Regions from separate parts of the Streptomyces sp. NPDC001410 genome, predicted to be linked through region 2. Evidence: predicted binding sites of a transcription regulator. Region 2 holds the regulator's gene; the other holds the start of a gene.

Region 1 (9,968 bases), on a different contig from region 2:
GTGGACCCAGTGCACCGGCAACTACGGCGGCTTCGCCGTGAACAACCCGCTGTGGATCGCCCGCTACGCCTCGGACCCGGGGACGCTGCCCGCGGGCTGGTCGTACTACACGATGTGGCAGTACACCTCCTCCGGCCCGACAGTCGGCGACCACGACAAGTTCAATGGAGCACTCGACCGCGTGGTGGCGCTGGCCAACGGCTAGCCGCCGTGCGGGTGCGGCGGTCGTCCCCCGCGGGCGGCCGCCGTGCGCTGCGTTGGTGCTCCGCGCCGGCCGGGATCATGCTGGAGAGGAGCCTGCCGAGCAAGGGCGAGATGAGCGGCGATGGAGCGACAGTCGACGTACACGGCCACGGCCACCATCGATGAGCAGGGCATCCTGACCGGCTGGAGCGAAGGCGCCCGGCGGCTGCTCGGCCACGAGGCCTCGGAGGTCGTCGGACGGCCCGCGTCCGCACTGCTCGCCGCGGAGGCCGGCTCGGCCCGCCGGACCCTGGCCGGGCGCGACCGGTGGAACGGGACCGTGCCCCTGCGGCACCGGGACGGCCGGCGCGTCGAGCAGGGGCTCCTCGCCCACCGCCGGACGTCGGACACCGGGGCCGTCGACTGGCTCGTGGTGACCGCCGTGGCGGACCGGCCCCAGCCGCCCCGGGGCGAACCGCTGGAGGAGTGGACGTTCATCCAGTCCCCCTTCCCGCTGGCGATCTTCGACACCGAGCAGCGCCTGATGCGCGCCAACCGCCGCCTGGAACGCGCCCTGTCCCTGCCCGAGGCGGCGATGCGCGGGCTTCGCCTGACCCACATCTCACCCGGTCACGCGAGCGAGGAGGCCGACCGGACGATGCGCCAGGTGCTGGAGACCGGCGAGCCCCAGGAGGTGCGGACCGGCCTCGTCCCGGATCTGGGCCTGTCCACCGTCCTGACCCCGCTCAAGGACGGCACCGGCAGGGTGCGCGCCGTCTGCCTCGCGGCGCACCGGCGCGCCCCGGAGTCCGCCCGCCGGGGCGCCGAGGGCGAGACCGGCACGCACCCGGGTACGGCTCCCGACCTCGGGCGGGCCGCGCAGGAGCTGGCCGAGGCCACGGTCCCCCGGCTCGCGGACTTCATGGCCGTGGACCTGCTCGACGCCCCACGGACCCCGGGCGGCCCCGCCGACACGAGCCCGGTGGTCCTGCGCCGCGCCGCGCTACGGGCCGTCCCGGACGACGCCGGACCCGCGTCCGGGGCCCGGACCGGCGAGGCGATCGCCTACGAACCGGGTTCACCCCTGGCGGAGTGCCTGGTCTCCGGCGATTCCGTCCTGTACGACACCTCGGACCCGGTGGTCACGGGGTGGGCGGCCGTGGACCCGGCGGCCGCGTGGCTGCACGCGTACGGCACGCACTCGCTGATGCTGGTGCCGGTGCTCGCCGAGGGCAGCACGCTCGGGGTGGCCCTCTTCGGCCGCCACCGGCGCCCCGAGCCGTTCGGCCCGGAGGATCTGCGGCTCGCCGAGGAACTCACGGCCCAGGCGGCCACCGGCCTGCACAGCGCCCGCCGGCACTCCCGCGCGCGCACCACCACCATGGCCCTGCAGCGCAGCCTGCTCCCGCACACGCTGCCCGACCAGGCGGCCCTGGACATCGCCACCCGGTATCTGCCCGCGGCCACCAAGGCCGGTGTGGGCGGCGACTGGTTCGACGTGATCCCGCTGTCCGGGGCGCGGGTCGCCCTGGTCGTCGGCGATGTCGTCGGCCACGGCATGCGCGCCTCCGCCACCATGGGCCGGCTGCGGACCGCGGTGCGCACCCTGGCCGATGTCGACCTGCCCGCCGACGAGCTGCTCACCCACCTCGACGACCTCGTCCTGCGGCTGGCCGCCGACGAGGGCAGCGCCGACCCGGCGGCCGAGACCGCCGGGGGCATCGGCACCACCTGTCTGTACGCGGTCTACGACCCGGTCTCACGCCGTTGCACGCTCGCCCGGGCCGGCCATCCGCCGCCCGCCGTGGTCACCCCGGACGGCACCGTCCGCTTCATCGACGTGCCCCCCGGTCCGCCGCTGGGGCTCGGCGGGCTGCCCTTCGAGGCGTTCGAGACCGAACTGCCCGAGGGCAGCCTGCTCGCCCTCTACACCGACGGGCTGCTCGAAGCCCGCGACCACGACATCGACGAGGCGCTGGACAAACTGTTCGGCGCGCTCGTCCGCCCCGCGCCGACGCTGGACGCGGTGTGCGACCGGGTGCTGACCGAGCTGCTGAGCCACCGCCCCGACGACGACATCGCCCTGCTCGTCGCCCGCACCCGGGCGCTGCACGCCGACCGGGTCGCCGCCTGGGAGCTGGACAGCGATCCCTCCGTGGTGGCCCGGGCCCGTAAGCACACTAGCGATCAGTTGAGCGCCTGGGGCCTTGACGAGGCCTCCTTCACCACCGAGCTGATGGTCAGCGAACTGGTCACCAACGCCATCCGCTACGGCCGCCCGCCCATCCAGCTCCGGCTCATCCACCAGAACTCCACCCTGATCTGCGAGGTCTACGACTCCAGCGGCACCACCCCGCACATGCGGCGCGCCCGGATCTTCGACGAAGGCGGCCGGGGCCTGCTGCTGGTCGCGCAGCTCGCCAAGCGCTGGGGCACCCGCCACGACCGGGTCGGCAAGACCGTGTGGGCGGAGCAGACGCTGACCCCGAGCTGACATGGGAATGCCCCGCCGGGGAGGGCGGGGCAGTGAGCGGTCGGCTTTCTGTGTGTGCGGTCTTCTCTGTGTTCGGCCTTCTCCCTGTTCAGTTGATGACCACGTCCGGCGGGGCGGGCGATTCCGGGGCAGCAGGCCCGGGGTCGGCCGGGGCGGGCGTCTCCGGTGTGGAGGTGCTGCCGGTGTCCCCGCCGGACGGCTCCGGCTTGTGGTCGTCGGGGCACGGCGGGCCGTCGTTGCCGTTGGTGCCGGTGCCGTTGCCGCCGTTCGTGCCCTTGCCGCCGCATGAGCCCCTGCCCCGGCCGCCGGTGCCGCCGGTGCCGGTACCGCCCGGAGCCGTGCAGACCGTGGCGTCGCCGCCGGTGCCGTTGCCGCCGTTGCCCCCTGTGGCGTTGCCGGCCTCGCAGGTGTCGTGGTCGCCGTGCTTCCCGTCCCCGTGATCGCCGTGCTTCTTGCCGTGATCGTCCTTGTGGTGATCGTCGCTCTTCTTTTGGTCCTTGCTGCCGTGGTCGTCGCCCTTCGCCGAGGCGGTCACGCTGTACGGCGCGGGGGCGGCGAAGGCGGCGCCTGCGGGGATCAGGACTGCGCCGAGGGGAAACAGGAGGGCGGCGGCGGCCACGGCCAGGCTGCTCTTGCGGACGTTGCGGGTCATGAGGGGTGCCGTTTCTTGAGGGGGGCGGTCGGGATTGCGGGGGGAGAGACTGGGAGGACTGGGGGCTCGTGGCCGGTGATCGGGTGGCGCGGCCGCTGACCGCGCCACCCGGATCCGCCGTCGCTCACTCGCTGCTGTCAGCGACGTGGGCTTCAGTTGGAAGTGGCGTTACCTCCGTTGCCGCCGGTCGCGTTGCCGGCGCCGTTGCTCGTGGCGTTACCACCATTACCGCCGGTCGCATTCCCGCCACCGTTACTCGTGGCATTGCCGCCATTACCGCCAGTCGCGTTGCCGGCGCCGTTACTCGTGGCGTTACCGCCGCCACCACCGGTCGCATTCCCGCCACCGTTACTCGTGGCGTTACCACCATTACCGCCAGTCGCATTCCCGGCGCCGTTACTCGTGGCGTTACCGCCGCCACCACCGGTCGCATTCCCGCCACCATTGCTCGTGGCGTTACCACCATTACCGCCAGTCGCGTTGCCGGCGCCGTTGCTCGTGGCATTACCGCCGTTGCCGCCGGTCGCATTGCCCTTCTTGGCCTTCTTCAGCTTCTTGTGCTGGTCACCGTCGTGCTTGTCGTGGTGCTTGGCCACCAGCGTGACGGTCGACGAGTCAGGCATCGGGGCGGCCGAGGCGGCGGCGGCCGGGAGGATGATTCCGCCGGCGACGACCACGGCCGAGGCGACGATCGTCGAGAGGCGGAAACCTCGCTTGGTACGGACGGCCTCGCGGTTCTCGTTGATGCGCTTCATGACTTTCTCCTACTTGATTCGGGGCCCTTTTTCGGTTTCCGGTTTCTCCGGTGGGGCCGTGCTTCAAGTAGGCCGGAATGCCAGAACGCGGTCACGTTCCGAGGACTCGGGACTTGACGAGGAGGAAAGCGTCCGGTATTTCAGCGCGGCGCGCCTAGGACGCCGGTCCCCCGAGGACCGGGCCGGCCCAGTCGGGCGGAGCGGGCGGGGCCGGCAAGGCGGGCGAGGCGGGCACCGGGTCGGCGGCAGGGAGAGCCTCGGCCGCACGGGCGTCCACCAGCGTGGGCGTACGGCGCCGCGGGCCACAGTCGGCCAGGGCGGCGCGCAGGGCTGCGACGAACTCCAGGCAGGTGCCGTAGCGGTCGTCCGGGGCCTTGGCCAGTGCCCTGCGCAGGACGTCGTCGGCGGCCGCCGGGATCCCGGCCCGCGCCTCGCTCAGCAGGGGCGGCGGGTCGTACTGGTGCGCCCACAGCAGCTCAAGGTCGTCGTCCCGGCGGAAGGGCGGTGCGCCCGCGAGGGTCTCGTAGACGACACAGGCCAGGCTGTAGAGATCGGACCTGCCGTCCACGGGGCGGCCCGCGACCCGCTCCGGCGCCACGTAGTCGAGGGTGCCGACGAACTCGCCCGCGGTGGTGAACCCGGTCAGCGACAGGGACTTCTTCGCCAGCCCGAAGTCGGTGAGGTAGACGTGCTCGGGGTGGTCGCTGTCGACGCCCTTGGTGACCAGGACGTTGCCGGGCTTGACGTCGCGGTGCACCAGGTCGTGCTCGTGGGCCGCGTCGAGCGCGGAGGCCAGCTGGGCGGCGATGCGCAGCGCGGCCGGCACGGGGAGCGGACCGTCCCGGTCGAGCACGGCGCGCAGGTCCATGCCGTGCACGAAGCACATCGCGATGTACAGGATCCCGTCGGTCTCGCCGGCCTCGAAGACGGGGACGATGTGGGGATGGTCGATGGCGGCGGCGATCCGCGACTCCTGGTGGAAGCGGCGGCGGAAGGAGTCGTTGCGGGTGTACTCGGGGGCGAGGAGTTTGAGGGCGACGGTACGGCCGAGGCGCAGGTCCCGGGCGCAGTAGACGACGGCCATGCCGCCGCGGCCCAGCTCGCGCTCCACGCGGTAGCCGGCGATCTCCGTCCCGATCGGGCCGGAAGGTTGCACCACCTGCCCACTCACGCCTGAATTCTACCCAGTTGATCCATATGCACGCTCGTCCGCGGCCGCGCTCGCCCACGGCACGGCGAAGGCCCGGGCCTCACGGAACCCGGGCCTTCCCTCATCCGGTCACCGCGGGCGCAACCCGCTGATGGACCACGTCGTCACGCCGCGACCGGAACCTCCGGCTCCGCGCCGTTCGTGGCGGGTGCGAGCGCCAGTTCCAGGACCTGGCGGACGTCGGTCACGGCGTGGACGTCGAGCTTGTCCAGCACCTCGGCCGGGACGTCGTCCAGGTCGGGTTCGTTGCGCTTGGGGATGATCACGGTGGTCACCCCGGCGCGGTGGGCGGCGAGCAGCTTCTGCTTCACACCGCCGATGGGCAGCACCCGGCCGGTCAGCGAGACCTCGCCGGTCATCGCCACGTCGGTGCGGACCAGCCGGCCGGAGAGCAGGGAGGCGAGGGCCGTGGTCATCGTGATGCCCGCGCTCGGTCCGTCCTTAGGGACCGCGCCCGCCGGGAAGTGGATGTGCACGCCCCGGTCCTTCAGGTCGGCCACCGGCAGCTCCAGTTCGGCGCCGTGGCTGCGCAGGAAGCTCAGCGCGATCTGCGCCGACTCCTTCATCACGTCGCCCAGCTGGCCGGTCAGGGTCAGCCCCGCCGCGCCCGTCTCCGGGTCGGCGAGGGACGCCTCGACGAAGAGGACGTCGCCACCGGCTCCGGTGACCGCGAGACCGGTCGCCACGCCCGGCACGGACGTACGGCGCTCGGCCGGGTCCTGGGCGGACTCGGGCACGTGGTGCGGACGCCCGATCAGCGCGCGGAGATCCTCGTCCCGGACGGTGAACGGCAGCTTCCGCTCGCCGAGTTCGTGCTGGGCCGCGATCTTGCGCAGCAGCCGCGCGATGGACCGCTCCAGGGTGCGCACGCCCGCCTCGCGGGTGTACTCGCCGGCGAGCTTGCGCAGCGCGCCCTCGTCGATCGTGACCTCGTCCTTGGCCAGGCCGGTCCGCTCCAGCTGGCGCGGGAGCAGGTGGTCACGGGCGATGACGACCTTCTCGTCCTCGGTGTAGCCGTCCAGGCGGACGATCTCCATACGGTCGGCGAGCGCCTCCGGGATGGCCTCCAGGACGTTGGCGGTGGCGAGGAAGACCACGTCGGACAGGTCCAGTTCGACCTCCAGGTAGTGGTCCCGGAAGGTGTGGTTCTGCGCCGGGTCCAGCACCTCCAGCAGGGCCGCGGCCGGGTCGCCCCGGTAGTCCGACCCCACCTTGTCGATCTCGTCCAGCAGGACCACGGGGTTCATCGACCCCGCCTCCTTGATGGCACGCACGACACGGCCGGGCAGCGCGCCGACGTACGTGCGCCGGTGGCCGCGGATCTCCGCCTCGTCCCGGACACCACCGAGGGCGACGCGGACGAACTTGCGGCCCATGGCGTGCGCGACGGACTCGCCGAGGCTGGTCTTGCCGACGCCGGGAGGGCCGACAAGCGCGAGCACGGCCCCGCCGCGCCGCCCGCCGATCACACCGAGGCCGCGCTCACTGCGCCGCTTGCGGACGGCCAGGTACTCGGTGATGCGCTCCTTCACGTCCTCCAGACCCGCGTGCTCGGCGTCCAGGATCGCCCTGGCGCCCTGGATGTCGTACGCGGAAGCACTGTCATCGGTCCGCTCGTTCCACGGCATCTCCAGGACCGTGTCCAGCCAGGTGCGGATCCACGAGCCCTCGGGCGACTGGTCGGAGGACCGCTCCAGCTTGTCGACCTCCTTGAGGGCGGCCTCGCGGACCTTCTCCGGCAGGTCGGCGGCCTCCACGCGGGCGCGGTAGTCGTCGGACTCCTCACCGTCCTGATCGCCGTTCAGCTCGCGCAGCTCCTTGCGGACGGCCTCGAGCTGACGCCTCAGCAGGAACTCGCGCTGCTGCTTGTCGACGCCCTCCTGGACGTCCTTGGCGATGGTCTCGGCCACGTCCTGCTCGGCGAGGTGGTCGCGCAACTGCTGCGCGGCGAGCCGGAGGCGGGCCACCGGGTCGGCGGTCTCCAGCAGCTCGACCTTCTGCTCGGTGGTGAGGAAGGGCGAGTACCCGGAGTTGTCGGCGAGCGCGGAGACGTCGTCGATGGCCTGGACGCGGTCCACGACCTGCCAGGCGCCGCGCTTCTTCAGCCAGCTGGTGGCGAGGGCCTTGTATTCCTTGACGAGTTCGGCGGCATGCCCGGGCAGCGGGTCGGGGACGGTCTCGTCGACCCCCGCGCCCTCGACCCACAGCGCCGCGCCCGGACCCGTCGTACCGGCGCCGATCCGCACCCGGCCGCGGCCGCGGATCAGGGCCCCCGGGTCGCCGTCGGCCAGCCGGCCGACCTGCTCGACCGTGCCCAGCACACCGGTCTTGGCGTACGTGCCGTCGATGCGCGGAACCAGCAGAACCTTGGGCTTCCCGGGCTCCGACCGGGCGGCGGCCTGCGCGGCCTCCACCGCGGCCCGCACCTCGGCGTCGCTCAGGTCCAGCGGAACCACCATCCCGGGCAGCACGACCTCGTCGTCGAGCGGCAGCACGGGCAACACGAGCGTGAACGCCGTGGACTCAGCAGCCATGATCTCCCCTTAGGCAGTCAACTTGAGCTATGCCGACTCAATGCACGGGGCTCCGCCAATGTTCCCGGGTCCTTGTTCGCTGTGAGCGATCGGCCGGTGACCGGGATGTTGTTGCAGACCAGAGGTGATGTCAGTGGGGCCTGCCAGGATGCCCGGACGTCAGCACGAACGGGGAGGAGCCCATGGGCACCTGGGACACGGGACCCTTTGACAACGACACCGCCGCGGACTGGTGCAACGGTCTCGACGACGCGGCCTTGAACGAGCGCGCGGGAATGGTTCGCGACGCGCTGGTGCGAGCCGTCGACACCGACGACTACCTCGAAGCACCCGAGGCGGAGGAGGCCGTCGCGGCGGCCGCGCTGGTCGCCGCCCAGTGTCCGGGCGGCGACATCCCCTCGCCGCACTACGGACCCGAGGAACCCCTCCCCGATCTCACGGCCCTGCGGTCACTCGCGCTACAAGCCCTCGACCGGGTCGTGACCGAGCCGTCCGAACTGCTGGGCCTGTGGGAGGAATCCGAGGGCTACCCGTGGCGGTCCGGTGTCGAGCGGATACGGCACATACTCCTGCCGCCCTCGGAGGGGGAACAGCTCAGCCTGTGCTGACCGTACGGCCCAATCAGTCATGAAGAGCTCCCCCGTGCCCTGACCACGGCTCCCTGCCACGGCCAGCAGCATCGCTACACCATCGAGCAGGCGTTCACACGGACCCCGGGGAAGTCGCGGGGAAGCGCCAGCGCCGTACCAGCGGCCAGCCGGCGATGCCGATGCTCAGGGCGATCAGGTGGCCCCAGTTGGTCATCGGGTCCTGGAAGGCGGTCAGGTCGTCGAGGAGCATGCTCGCGACCAGGGTGAGAAGGGGCCAGCGGACCCAGGGGGTGAGCAGGCCGGACAGGGCACCGATGCTGCCGGCGACACCGAAGCTGATGCCGTAGTCGAGGCGGTGCAGGGAGGTGTCCGGAAGGTGGCCGAACAGGACCGCGAGGCCCACCGGGACCTCGGTCGCGAGGGTCGCCAGGACGTGGCCCGCCAGGAACACGCAGGCCGCCCGGGCGCCGCCTATCCGCCGCTCCAGCGCGGTGAGCACCAGCACGAACGCGCCCGCGTACGGCGACACGATGCCGCCCGCGATCCACAGCGCGCTCGCCAGCAGCACCAGCACCGGCGTGCGCACCAGGTGGGCGACGTCGGTGCTGGAGCCCTGGTACAGCGTGTGCATCAGGGCGGGGTCGGCCCAGTCCGCCACGAGCGAGGTGAGGGCGAGGAGGGACGCGTAGGCGAAGGTGAACGGGGTGCCGGTGGGGGTCGGCAGGAGGTACCAGGGCCGGAAGGAGGGGCGGGTCGCGGCCGGGGCCGGCGTCGCGGCCGGGGCGGGCAGCTCTCGTTGGCGTGGGACTCCGTCGAGCAGGCCGGCGACATCCGGCAGGGAGTCGGCGGGAAGGGGCGTGCCCAGGGGCGGGGACGCGGCCGTCGCAGGCCCGGTCACGATCCGTTCCACGGTGAGGCACTCCTTCCGTCGCGCCCCACCCTTCGTGTTCCCGCGGCCGCTGTCTATGACCGACGCCACGCGAGAGCGGATTCACAGCAACCTCAGAAGCTTCAAACGCGTCCGCCCCTTGCCGGCGGCGCGCACGAGGCGCGCGGTGGCGGCGTGCGGCGGCAGTCGCGCCGCGCTGCCCCGCACCGCCCCGCAACCTGTTACCCGTGGGTTCGTGGTCAATTCCCGTGAACGCAACGCCTCGTTCGAGGAGGATGGGCGTATGACTGCCGTCTACGACACTCCTGAGGTCCTGGACCGACGCGAAGGCCCGTACGGGGAGGTGGTGCTGCGCAGGCACGGCGAGTTGCTGCAGATCATCGCCAACGGGTGCTTCCTCATGGACACCTCCGACGGCCGCTCGGAGCGGCTGCTGGTCGACGCCGCGTACGACGCCCTGGACGGGCGCCCGGCACCGGACGTGCTGATCGGCGGACTGGGGGTGGGATTCTCGCTCGCACACGCCGCGGCGGATCCCGACAGATGGGGCCGGATCACGGTCGTGGAGCGGGAGCCGGCCGTCATCGACTGGCACCGGGGCGACGGACCGCTGTCGGTTGTCTCCGCGCACGCGCTCGCCGATCCCCGCGCCGAGATCGTC
Region 2 (9,968 bases):
CCAGGTCTACCAGGGCGAGCGCGAGATCGCGGCGTACAACAAGAAGCTCGGCATGTTCGAGCTGACCGGTCTGCCGCCGGCGCCGCGTGGCGTCCCGCAGATCGAGGTCTCCTTCGACATCGACGCCAACGGCATCATGCACGTCACGGCCAAGGACCTCGGCACGGGCAAGGAGCAGAAGATGACCGTCACCGGCGGCTCCTCGCTGCCGAAGGACGAGGTCGACCGCATGCGCCAGGAGGCCGAGCAGTACGCGGACGAGGACCACCGCCGCCGCGAGGCCGCCGAGACCCGCAACCAGGGCGAGCAGCTCGTCTACCAGACCGAGAAGTTCCTCAAGGACAACGAGGACAAGGTCCCGGGCGAGATCAAGACCGAGGTCGAGGCCTCAGTCGAGGAGCTGAAGGCCGCGCTCAAGGGCGAGGACACCGCCGAGATCCGCACCGCCACGGAGAAGGTCGCGGCCGTCTCGCAGAAGCTGGGCCAGGCCATGTACGCCGACGCCCAGGCCGCGCAGGCCGCGGGCGGTCCCGAGGGTGCCGCCGCCGGTGGCGCCCGGCCCGCCGACGACGACGTGGTCGACGCCGAGATCGTGGACGACGAGCGCAAGGACGGTGCCGCGTGACGGAGGAGACCCCGGGCTTCGAGGAGAAGCCCGACGTCCCCTCCGGCGCGACCCCCGAAGACGCCGAGTCGAAGGCCGCTCCCGATGAGGGGGCGGCCCCGGCCGGGGACGTAGCAGCAGACGCGGGTCTGGTGGCCCAGCTGGACCAGGTGCGCATGGCTCTGAACGAGCGCACCCTGGACCTCCAGCGGCTCCAGGCCGAGTACCAGAACTACCGCCGCCGAGTGGAGCGCGACCGGATCGCGGTCCGGGAGGTCGCCATCGCGAACCTCCTGACCGAACTCCTGCCCGTGCTCGACGACATCGGCCGCGCGCGGGAACACGGCGAACTGGTCGGCGGCTTCAAGTCGGTGGCCGAGTCGCTGGAGACCGTCGCGGCCAAGATGGGCCTGCAGCAGTTCGGCAAGGAGGGCGAGCCCTTCGACCCGACGATCCACGAGGCCCTGATGCACAGCTACGCACCGGACGTCACCGAGACGACGTGCGTGGCCATCCTGCAGCCCGGGTATCGCATCGGCGAACGCACCATCCGCCCCGCGCGGGTGGCCGTCGCCGAGCCGCAGCCCGGCGCGCAGGCCGTCAAGGCGGAGGGCACCGAGGAGACCACCGAGGCGCCCGCGGCCGACGACAAGGAGAACGGTGGCCCGGAGGAGGGCTGACGTAATCACCGAAGACAGGAAGGAGGGGCGTCGGGGATGAGCACCAAGGACTTCATCGAGAAGGACTACTACAAGGTCCTCGGCGTCCCCAAGGACGCCACCGAGGCCGAGATCAAGAAGGCGTACCGGAAGCTCGCCCGCGAGTTCCACCCGGACGCCAACAAGGGCAACGCCAAGGCCGAGGAGCGCTTCAAGGAGATCTCCGAGGCGAACGACATCCTCGGTGACCCCAAGAAGCGCAAGGAGTACGACGAGGCACGCGCCCTGTTCGGCAACGGCGGCTTCCGCCCCGGGCCTGGCGCCGGCGGCTCCTTCAACTTCGATCTGGGCGACCTCTTCGGGGGTAACGCGCAGAGCGGGGGCGGCTTCGGCGGCGGCATCGGTGACGTCTTCGGGGGCCTGTTCAACCGCGGCGGGACCACGGGCACCCGTACCCAGCCGCGGCGCGGCCAGGACATCGAGTCCGAGGTCACGCTGAGCTTCACGGAGGCCATCGAGGGCGCCACGGTGCCCCTGAGGATGTCCTCCCAGGCGCCGTGCAAGGCCTGCTCAGGCACCGGCGACAAGAACGGCACACCGCGGGTGTGCCCGACCTGTGTCGGCACCGGGCAGGTCGCCCGGGGTTCGGGCGGCGGCTTCTCGCTGACCGACCCCTGCCCCGACTGCAAGGGCCGCGGCCTGATCGCCGAGCACCCCTGCCTGGAGTGCAAGGGCAGCGGCCGAGCCAAGTCGTCGCGCACGATGCAGGTCCGCATCCCGGCGGGCGTCACCGACGGGCAGCGGATCCGGCTGCGCGGCAAGGGCGCGCCCGGCGAGCGGGGCGGACCGGCGGGCGACCTGTACGTGATGGTCCATGTCGGCGAGCACCCGGTGTTCGGGCGCAAGGGCGACAACCTCACCGTCACCGTGCCGGTCACGTTCGCCGAGGCGGCCCTCGGCGGCGAGGTGCGGGTCCCCACCCTCGGCGGCCCCGCCGTCACCCTGAAGCTGCCGCCCGGCACCCCCAACGGCCGCACCATGCGCGCCCGGGGCAAGGGCGCGGTCCGCAAGGACGGCACCCGTGGCGACCTCCTGGTCACCGTCGAGGTGAGTGTCCCGAAGGACGTCTCGGGGAAGGCTCGTGACGCACTGGAGGCGTATCGCGAGGCGACCGCGGACGAGGACCCGCGGGCGGAGCTGTTCGAGGCCGCGAAGGGAGATTGAGAGTGATGGACGGCCGTCGGCGTAACCCGTACGAACTGACCGAGGAGACCCCGGTCTACGTCATCTCGGTCGCGGCCCAGCTCTCCGGACTCCACCCGCAGACGCTGCGCCAGTACGACCGCCTGGGTCTGGTCTCCCCCGACCGCACCGCCGGCCGGGGCCGCCGCTACTCGGCCCGTGACATCGAGCTGCTCCGCCAGGTGCAGGCGCTGTCCCAGGACGAGGGCATCAACCTGGCCGGTATCAAGCGGATCATCGAACTGGAGAACCAGGTCGCCGCGCTCCAGTCCCGCGTCGCGGAGCTGCAGTCGGCCCTGGACGGCGCGGCGGCCGCGATGCAGCAGCGCGAGGCCGCCGTCCACGCCTCCTACCGCCGCGACCTGGTCCCGTACCAGGAGGTCCAGCAGACCAGCGCGCTGGTGGTGTGGCGGCCGAAGCGGCAGCAGAACGACTGAGCGTCTGTGACAGCTGAAAGGGGCCCGGATTCCGGGCCCCTTTCACGTGCTCAGGGTGCTCAGGGCGCGAGGGAGGCCCAGTCGGCGCCGGGTGCGGACTCGGTGCCGTCGGGCTGCAGGGCGGTCACCCGGTAGAAGTGGGTGGTGCCGCCGGCGGCGCCGGTGTCCTGGTAGGAGGTGTCCGTCGTGGCCGCCAGCTTCTCGTACGCCTTGGTGTCCGGGTTCCAGCGGTAGACCTGGTAGCCGGTGGCGTCGGCCACGGCGTTCCAGGACAGCGCGACGCCCGCCTCCGCGGCGGTCGCCGACAGCCGGACCGGCGAGCCCTCGGGCGTCGGCTCACTCGGCGTCATGTCCAGCTCGGTGACGGACACGGCCTCGGTCGGGCCGTTCCACTTGATCGCGGAGTTGCCCTGGTCGTCCACGGCGTCGACGAAGAAGCAGACCTCGTCGCCGTCCGGGAGCGTGGTGTAGTCGTAGGACGTCCTGTCGGGCGAGACGTAGTCCGCCGTGCCGCCCCAGCAGATCTGGTCGCCCGGGTCGCCCATCAGCTCGCCCCAGTGGATCTCGTAGTACTTCAGGTCCGTGGCCGGGTTCTTGTCCCAGTTCAGATGGAAGCCGTACTCCGTCGGGGTGACGCTCAGCCCGGTGACGAGGGCGGGCGGGTCGTTGTCCCAGATCTTGCCGTACTGGGTCTCGGACTGGGCGGACTCGTTGCCCGCCGCGTCGACGGCCGAGACACGGTAGTAGTAGACGACCTTCTCGGCGGCCGAGGTGTCCAGGTAGGACAGCTGGTCCGTGGTGCCGAGCGCGGTGTACGTGCCGTTCGCGCTCGCGGCCCGGAAGACGCGGTACGACACCGCGCCCGCGACCTGGTCCCAGGCGACCTTCAGCCCACCCGTACTGTCAGTCGGACCGAAATGTCCCCCCGCGCTCACATTGGTCGGCGCGTCGGGCGCCACCAGGTCGACGGTGGTCACCGCCTGGTCCGCGGTGCCCGTCGACTCGTTGCCGACCCGGTCGTAGGCGCGGACCTCGTAGTAGTACGTCTCGCCCGTCTTCGGGAGGGTGGCGTCGGTGTACGAGGTGGAGGTCGTCGTCGCGAGCGGCTTGGCGCCGAACGACGTGCCCTTCAGGCGCCGGTAGACGCGGTACCCCGCGAGGTCCATCTCCTTGTTCCTGCTCCAGCTCAGCTTCGCCTTGCCGGTCACCGTGTCGTACGAAACCGAAGTCCCCGTCGGGACGAGGGGCTTGACCTTGTCGGCGTCGGCCGAGAGCCGGGGCAGGTACGAGAAGGCGACGTTGGCGGTGCCGGTCCAGTTGACGTAGTCGACGCGCAGGGTGTGCTTGCCGGACGGGATCGTGACGTCGACGGACTTGCTCCGGGTGGTCGAGACGTTCTTCCAGATGTCCACCTTGCGCACGCCGTCCAGGTACACCCGCACCCCGTCCTGGGTGCTGGCCGGCAGGGAGAACGGCCCACCGGAACCGAAGTCCCGCGTCACGCTCCAGCGCACACCGAAGTTGTCCTTGGGCAGGCCTGTGGCCGGGGCGCCCGTGCCCCAGTTCTCGGAGATCACGGAGTCGCAGTCCGTTTTCTTCGGGGTGCCGGAGAAGGTGGTGTTCGCGTAGAACGTCCGGGTGTACACCGGGGACGCGCAACTCGTGGCGGCGGAGGCGGTGGTGGTGACCGCGCTCAGCAGGGCGCCGGCGGCGGAGAGTACGACGGTCGTGGCTGTCGTACGTCTGGCTGGGTTCATTCGGTCCTCTGCTCGAGTCGGAGAGACGGCGCGCGGCCGCCGGTGATCGCGACTCGCGGGGATTGCCAATGGTTGTGCGGATCTTTACCTTCCCATGAACTCCGTTTGGATGGAGGGTCCGTAAAGGGTGTTTGGAGGTGATTCCGTTCCTCCTTCACAGGTGCAGCGGAGCGTGGTGTTGCGGACTCGTTAAGTAGTTCCGCTTGACGCCGGGTAGCGGCTCCGCGTTGGCTTTTCGGACACCTGGGTCTAAAGCAGCACCCACGTCCGGAACACACCTGAAGTGAGCCCTCGTATGCGTCGTATCGCCATAGCCGTGGCTGCATCCACGATGACCCTTTCGCTTGCCGGCTGCGGCGTGCTGGACGCGACGGGGGACGGCGCGAGCGCGAGCCCCACGAAGGGCGACGACGTCACCATCGGACTGCTGCTGCCGGAGAAGGCGAACAGTCGCTACGACAAGTTCGACTACCCGATCATCAAGAGCAAGGTCGAGGAGCTGACCGACAAGAAGGGCAAGGTCGAGTACGCCAACGCCGACGCGGACGCCGCCCGGCAGGCCGGCCAGATGCAGACGATGATCGACAGCAAGGTCGACGTCATCATGGTCGACGCGGTCGACTCGCACGCCATCGCGGGCCAGGTGAAGAAGGCCAAGGACGCGGGCATCCCGGTCATCGCCTACGACCGGCTGGCCGAGGGCCCCATCGACGCCTACATCTCCTTCGACAACGAGCTGGTCGGCGAGGTGCAGGGCCGCACGCTGCTGGAGGCGCTGGGCTCGAACGTCGACACCTCCGACAAGGTCGTCATGGTGAACGGCTCGCCCACCGACCCGAACGCCAAGCAGTTCAAGCAGGGCGCGCTGTCCGAGCTGAACGGCAAGGTGACGATCGCGGAGACCTACGACACCACGGACTGGAAGCCGGAGAACGCCCAGGCCGAGATGACCGAGGCGATCAGCAAGATCGGCAAGAACAACATCGCCGGGGTCTACGCCGCCAACGACGGCATGGCGGGCGGTGTCATCAAGGCGCTGAAGGCGGCCGGTGTCACCAGCCTGCCCCCGATCACCGGCCAGGACGCCGAACTGGACGCGGTGCAGCGGGTCGTCGCCGGCGAGCAGTACATGAGCGTCTACAAGTCCTACCCGGACGAGGCCGAGGCCGCGGCCCAGATGGCCGTCACCAAGGTGCAGGGCAAGGACATCCAGTTCGACGCCCTCACCCAGGACAAGGTGGACAGCCCCACCACCAAGGCCATCCCGTCCAAGCTGGTCCAGGTGAGCCCCCTGATCAAGAGCAGCATCAAGGACACGGTCATCGCCGACGGGATCTACACGATCGACGAGATCTGCACCCCCAAGTACAAGGCGGCCTGCGCGGCCATCGGCCTGAAGTAGGCCCGGGGCGGTAGCCCCTCGGCCCGGAGCCGGGCAGGGGCAGAGGGCTCGCACGTGACGCGGCGGGCGCCGGAAGGTCTCGGCGTCCGCCGCGTCACGTGCTGAGCGGCCCTCCCGTATCGCGCCACCCCCGTGGGCGCGATACGACGGTCCCGGCCGAACGGGGGGAGCCCGACCGGGACCGCTCCGGGTGCTGCTGCACCCGGGGGAAGCGAGATCAACGATGCCCCGGTGGGGTGCGACCCACCACCATCATCTTGTTGCAATGCGACGGGCGGAGGCCGGTTGAAAACGGGTCGTAACGTCGGTTTTCGCCTCCCGTGGTGCGTGGAGCCGTGTTGCGGACCCGGTCCGGGCCGCGCATAGTTGCGCTGCGGAAGAGGCAGCAAGCCGGGGGTGGAATGGGCGATGGCCAGGCACGGGACGGAGAAGCATCCCCACGGTGCCGACCGACTGTGCGAGGTCGGGGATCGCGTGTATTCCCGGGCCGTACGTCGGGGACGGGTGCCGCGCACGGACGCGGAACAGGTGCCCTGCCTGCTGGAGCTGGCCCTCCTGCACCCCGATCCGGACGACATGGACTGGCTGGTGCCGACCTCCCCGCAGGAGGTCATGACCCGGCTGCTGCGCGGGGTCTACGACGAGGTCAGGGAGAGTCAGCAGCGGGTGGGTTCGGCGGTGGCCGCGGTCGAGCGGTACGCCGGTCTGGGCCGGCAGCTGCAGGCGCCGGCGGCACCGGGCGAGGGCACCGCCATCCGCGTGCTGGACGGGCTGTCCCGCATCCAGGCCGCGATGGACGAGGCGACCGAGGCGTGCACCACCGAGGTGCTCACCGTGCAACCAGGCGGCATCCGGCGCGAGGCCGAGCTGACCGAGGGACTGCACCGGGCGCTGGCGCTGCGCGGCCGGGGCGTGCGCATGCGCGACCTGTACACGCATGTGGCCCGGCACGGGCAGGGGCTGCTCAACTACCTGGAGCTGATGGGTGACACGGTGGAGGCCCGCACCCTGGACGAGGTCATCGACCGGCTGATCCTCTTCGACCGCACCGTCGTCTTCATCCCCGCCAACGCCGAGCGCACGATGGCCCTGGAGCTGCGCCACCCGGCGCTGGTCGAGTACTTCGTCACCGTCTTCGAGCGGCTGTGGCGGCTCGCCCTGCCGCTGACGGCTCCGCTCCCCGACACCGGCATCGAGGGCATCTCGCACCGCGAGCGCTCCATCGCCGCACTGCTCGCCGAGGGCCACCAGGACGCGGTGATCGCCGAGCGGCTCGGCATAAGCGTCCGCACCTGCCGGGCCCACATCGCCCGCCTGTCGGACACCCTCGGCGCGGCCAGCCGTACCCAACTGGGCGTGCGCATCGCCCAGGTCGGCCTGAACGGCCCCCCGCACCCCGGCCCGCCGGCCGCGCTCACGCTTCCCGGTCAAGGATCCCCGAGCGTGCGATGAGGTAGCCGAGCTGGGCGCGGCTGTCGCTGCCGAGGGTGGTGGCGAGTTTGGCGATGTGGACGCGGGCGGTGCGGACGTTCATGCCGAGGCGGTCGGCGATGACGGCGTCGGTGTGGCCCTCCACGAGAAGAGCGGCGATGGCCCGTTGGCGCGGGGTGACGCCGCCCAGCGTGGGGCGCTGGACGGCCTCGGGGTACATGGGGGTGGCCAGCCGCCAGAGGCGGTCGAAGGCGGTCACGAAGAAGCGGAGCAGGGCCGGGTGGCGCACCTCCAGGGCGAGCCGGCCGTCGTCGCCGGCCGGGATGAACGCCACCGTGCGGTCGACGGCGATGAGCCGGTCCGGCAGCTCGTCCAGCGTGCGCGCCTCCGCCTCCCCGCGCAGCTCCTCGTAGCGGGCGAGGACGAGCGGCACATGGCGCTGGGTGTGCTGGTAGAGGGTGCGGATACGGCCGCCCCGGTCGAGCAGCGCCTGGTCGCGGTCCATGGCCACCGCCTGCGCGACCCGGCCGCGGTCGCTGTTGTAGTGCACGTTGGGCTGGATGCAGAGCACTTCGTCGGCCGCCTGGGCCATGGCGTCGCTGATGGCGCCGTTGATGCGTTCCGTTCCGCTGAGGATCCGCAGGGTGGGGGTGTCGGTGTGCGTCCCGTGCCGGGGCGCGACGCGCATCAGCGGCTCGAACAGCTTCGTCAGCCGCTCCTCGCGGCGGCGTTCCTCGGCGATACGGGCGCGGGAGCCGCGCAGCAGATGGTTCAGCAGGGCGGCGGGGGCTACGGGTTCGAGCCGGCCGAGGTCGTCGACGGACGGGTGCAGCAGTCCGAGGTCGGTCAGACAGGGGGTGTCCGCCGCGTCCGCGGTGCGGATGTGGCCGGCCCGCAGGACCCGCTCGTACAGCTCGGCGCCCGCGTCGCACAGCTCGTCGATCCCGTGCTCAAGGTGGGTCACCGGACCGCCTCCTCCAGCTCGAGTATCCCGGACGTCGCTATCAGATAGCCGAGTTGGGCCCGGCTCTGGCTGCCGAGGGTCGCGGCGAGCTTGGCGATGTGGTCCCGGGTGGTGCGGACGTTCATGCCGAGGCGGTCGGCGATGACGGCGTCGGTGTGGCCCTCGGTCAGCAGCCGGGCGATGGCGCGCCGGCGCGGGGTGACGCCGCCCAGCGTGGGGCGCCGGACCGGTTGCGGGTACATGGGCGTGGCCAGCCGCCACAGCCGCTCGAAGGTGGTCACGAAGTACGCGACCAGCGCGGGGTGGCGGACCTCCAGCGCGAGGGTGCCGTCGTCGTCCGCGGGGAGGTAGGCCACCTGGCGGTCCATGACGATGAGCCGGTCGGTCAGCTCGTCCAGGCAGCGGCCCTCGACGTCGCCGACGAGCCGCTCGTTGTAGGCGTGCACGGCCGGCAGATGGACCACCGTGTGCTGGAAGAGGGTGCGGATACGGCCCCCGCGGTCGAGCAGCCGCTGGTCGCGGTGGTAGGCGACGTCATGGGCGACCTCGCCGCGCGGGCCGACGAGGCCGGTGTGCGGCTGGATGCACAGGACCTCCTTGCGCGCCTGCTCCATGGCCTCGGTGAGGGCCTGGTTGATCCGCTGGGTGCCGCTGTGCAGCCGCAGCAGCGGGGATTCGGCTCCGGTGTCGGCGGCCCGCGGCCCGTCCGTCCGCATCAGCGGCTCGAACTGCTCCACCAGCCGGTCCTCGCGCCGGTACTCGTCCGCGATCCGGGCCCGGGAGCCGCGCAGCATCCGGATCAGGGCGGCGGCGGGGGCCACGGGTTCGAGGCGGACGGGGTCGTCGTGGGCCGGATGCAGCAGCCCGAAGCGGGTGAGGCAGGGCGCCTCGACGGCCTCCTGCGCGCACAACCAGCCGTCGCGCAGGGCCTGTTCGTATAGCTTCACCCCGGCGGCGCACAGCTCTTCGGCTCCGTGGTCCCGGTGTGGTGCCGTGCTCACTCCGATGTCTCCTCCTGCTTCAGGATCCCCGACTCGCCGATCAGATAGCCCAGTTGGGCCCGGCTCTCGCTGCCGAGGGTGGCGGCGAGCTTGGCGATGTGGAGGCGGGCGGTACGGACGTTCATGCCGAGGCGGTCCGCGATGGCCGTGTCGGTGTGGCCCTCGACGAGAAGGGCGGCGATGGCGCGCTGGCGCGGGGTGATGTCGCCCTGCGCCGGCGGCTGGGCGACCTCGGGGTACATGGGCGTGGCCAGGTGCCAGAGCCGGTCGAAGACCGTGACGAGGTAGTCGACCATGGCCGGGTGGCGGATCTCCAGGGCGAGCGTGCGCTCCTTGTTCGCGGGGATGAAGGCCACGGCCCGGTCGAAGACGAGCAGCCGCTCGGTGACCTCGTTCAGCGTGCGCGCCTCCACGTCGCCGTGCAGCCGTTCGTAGCGGGACTGCACGGTGGGGGCGTGTCGCAGCGTGTGC

What was found. The regulator HspR, encoded in region 2, represses chaperone genes until heat shock. The targets are predictions, from matches to a motif close to TTGAGNNNNNNNNNCTCAA.
Region 1: a site for HspR is predicted at 7,851-7,869, ahead of lon (endopeptidase La). Genes of this name have one in related genera too.

What each region holds. Positions count from the first base shown of each region.
Region 1 is NZ_JBIAWE010000005.1:208,568-218,535, forward strand. Features, by position in the region: gene ACFY3C_RS12570 (lysozyme) at 1-205, shown strand, start outside; gene ACFY3C_RS12575 (SpoIIE family protein phosphatase) at 326-2,677, shown strand; gene ACFY3C_RS12580 (hypothetical protein) at 2,766-3,329, opposite strand; gene ACFY3C_RS12585 (hypothetical protein) at 3,482-4,084, opposite strand; gene ACFY3C_RS12590 (serine/threonine-protein kinase) at 4,239-5,255, opposite strand; gene lon (endopeptidase La) at 5,399-7,828, opposite strand; gene ACFY3C_RS12600 (DUF4259 domain-containing protein) at 8,011-8,436, shown strand; gene ACFY3C_RS12605 (rhomboid-like protein) at 8,531-9,328, opposite strand; gene ACFY3C_RS12610 (spermidine synthase) at 9,591-9,968, shown strand, end outside.
Region 2 is NZ_JBIAWE010000007.1:349,841-359,808, forward strand. Features, by position in the region: gene dnaK (molecular chaperone DnaK) at 1-625, shown strand, start outside; gene grpE (nucleotide exchange factor GrpE) at 622-1,284, shown strand; gene dnaJ (molecular chaperone DnaJ) at 1,321-2,487, shown strand; gene ACFY3C_RS17880 (heat shock protein transcriptional repressor HspR) at 2,493-2,942, shown strand; gene ACFY3C_RS17885 (fibronectin type III domain-containing protein) at 3,002-4,699, opposite strand; gene ACFY3C_RS17890 (sugar ABC transporter substrate-binding protein) at 4,995-6,101, shown strand; gene ACFY3C_RS17895 (LuxR C-terminal-related transcriptional regulator) at 6,510-7,553, shown strand; gene ACFY3C_RS17900 (LuxR C-terminal-related transcriptional regulator) at 7,516-8,496, opposite strand; gene ACFY3C_RS17905 (helix-turn-helix transcriptional regulator) at 8,493-9,497, opposite strand; gene ACFY3C_RS17910 (LuxR C-terminal-related transcriptional regulator) at 9,494-9,968, opposite strand, start outside.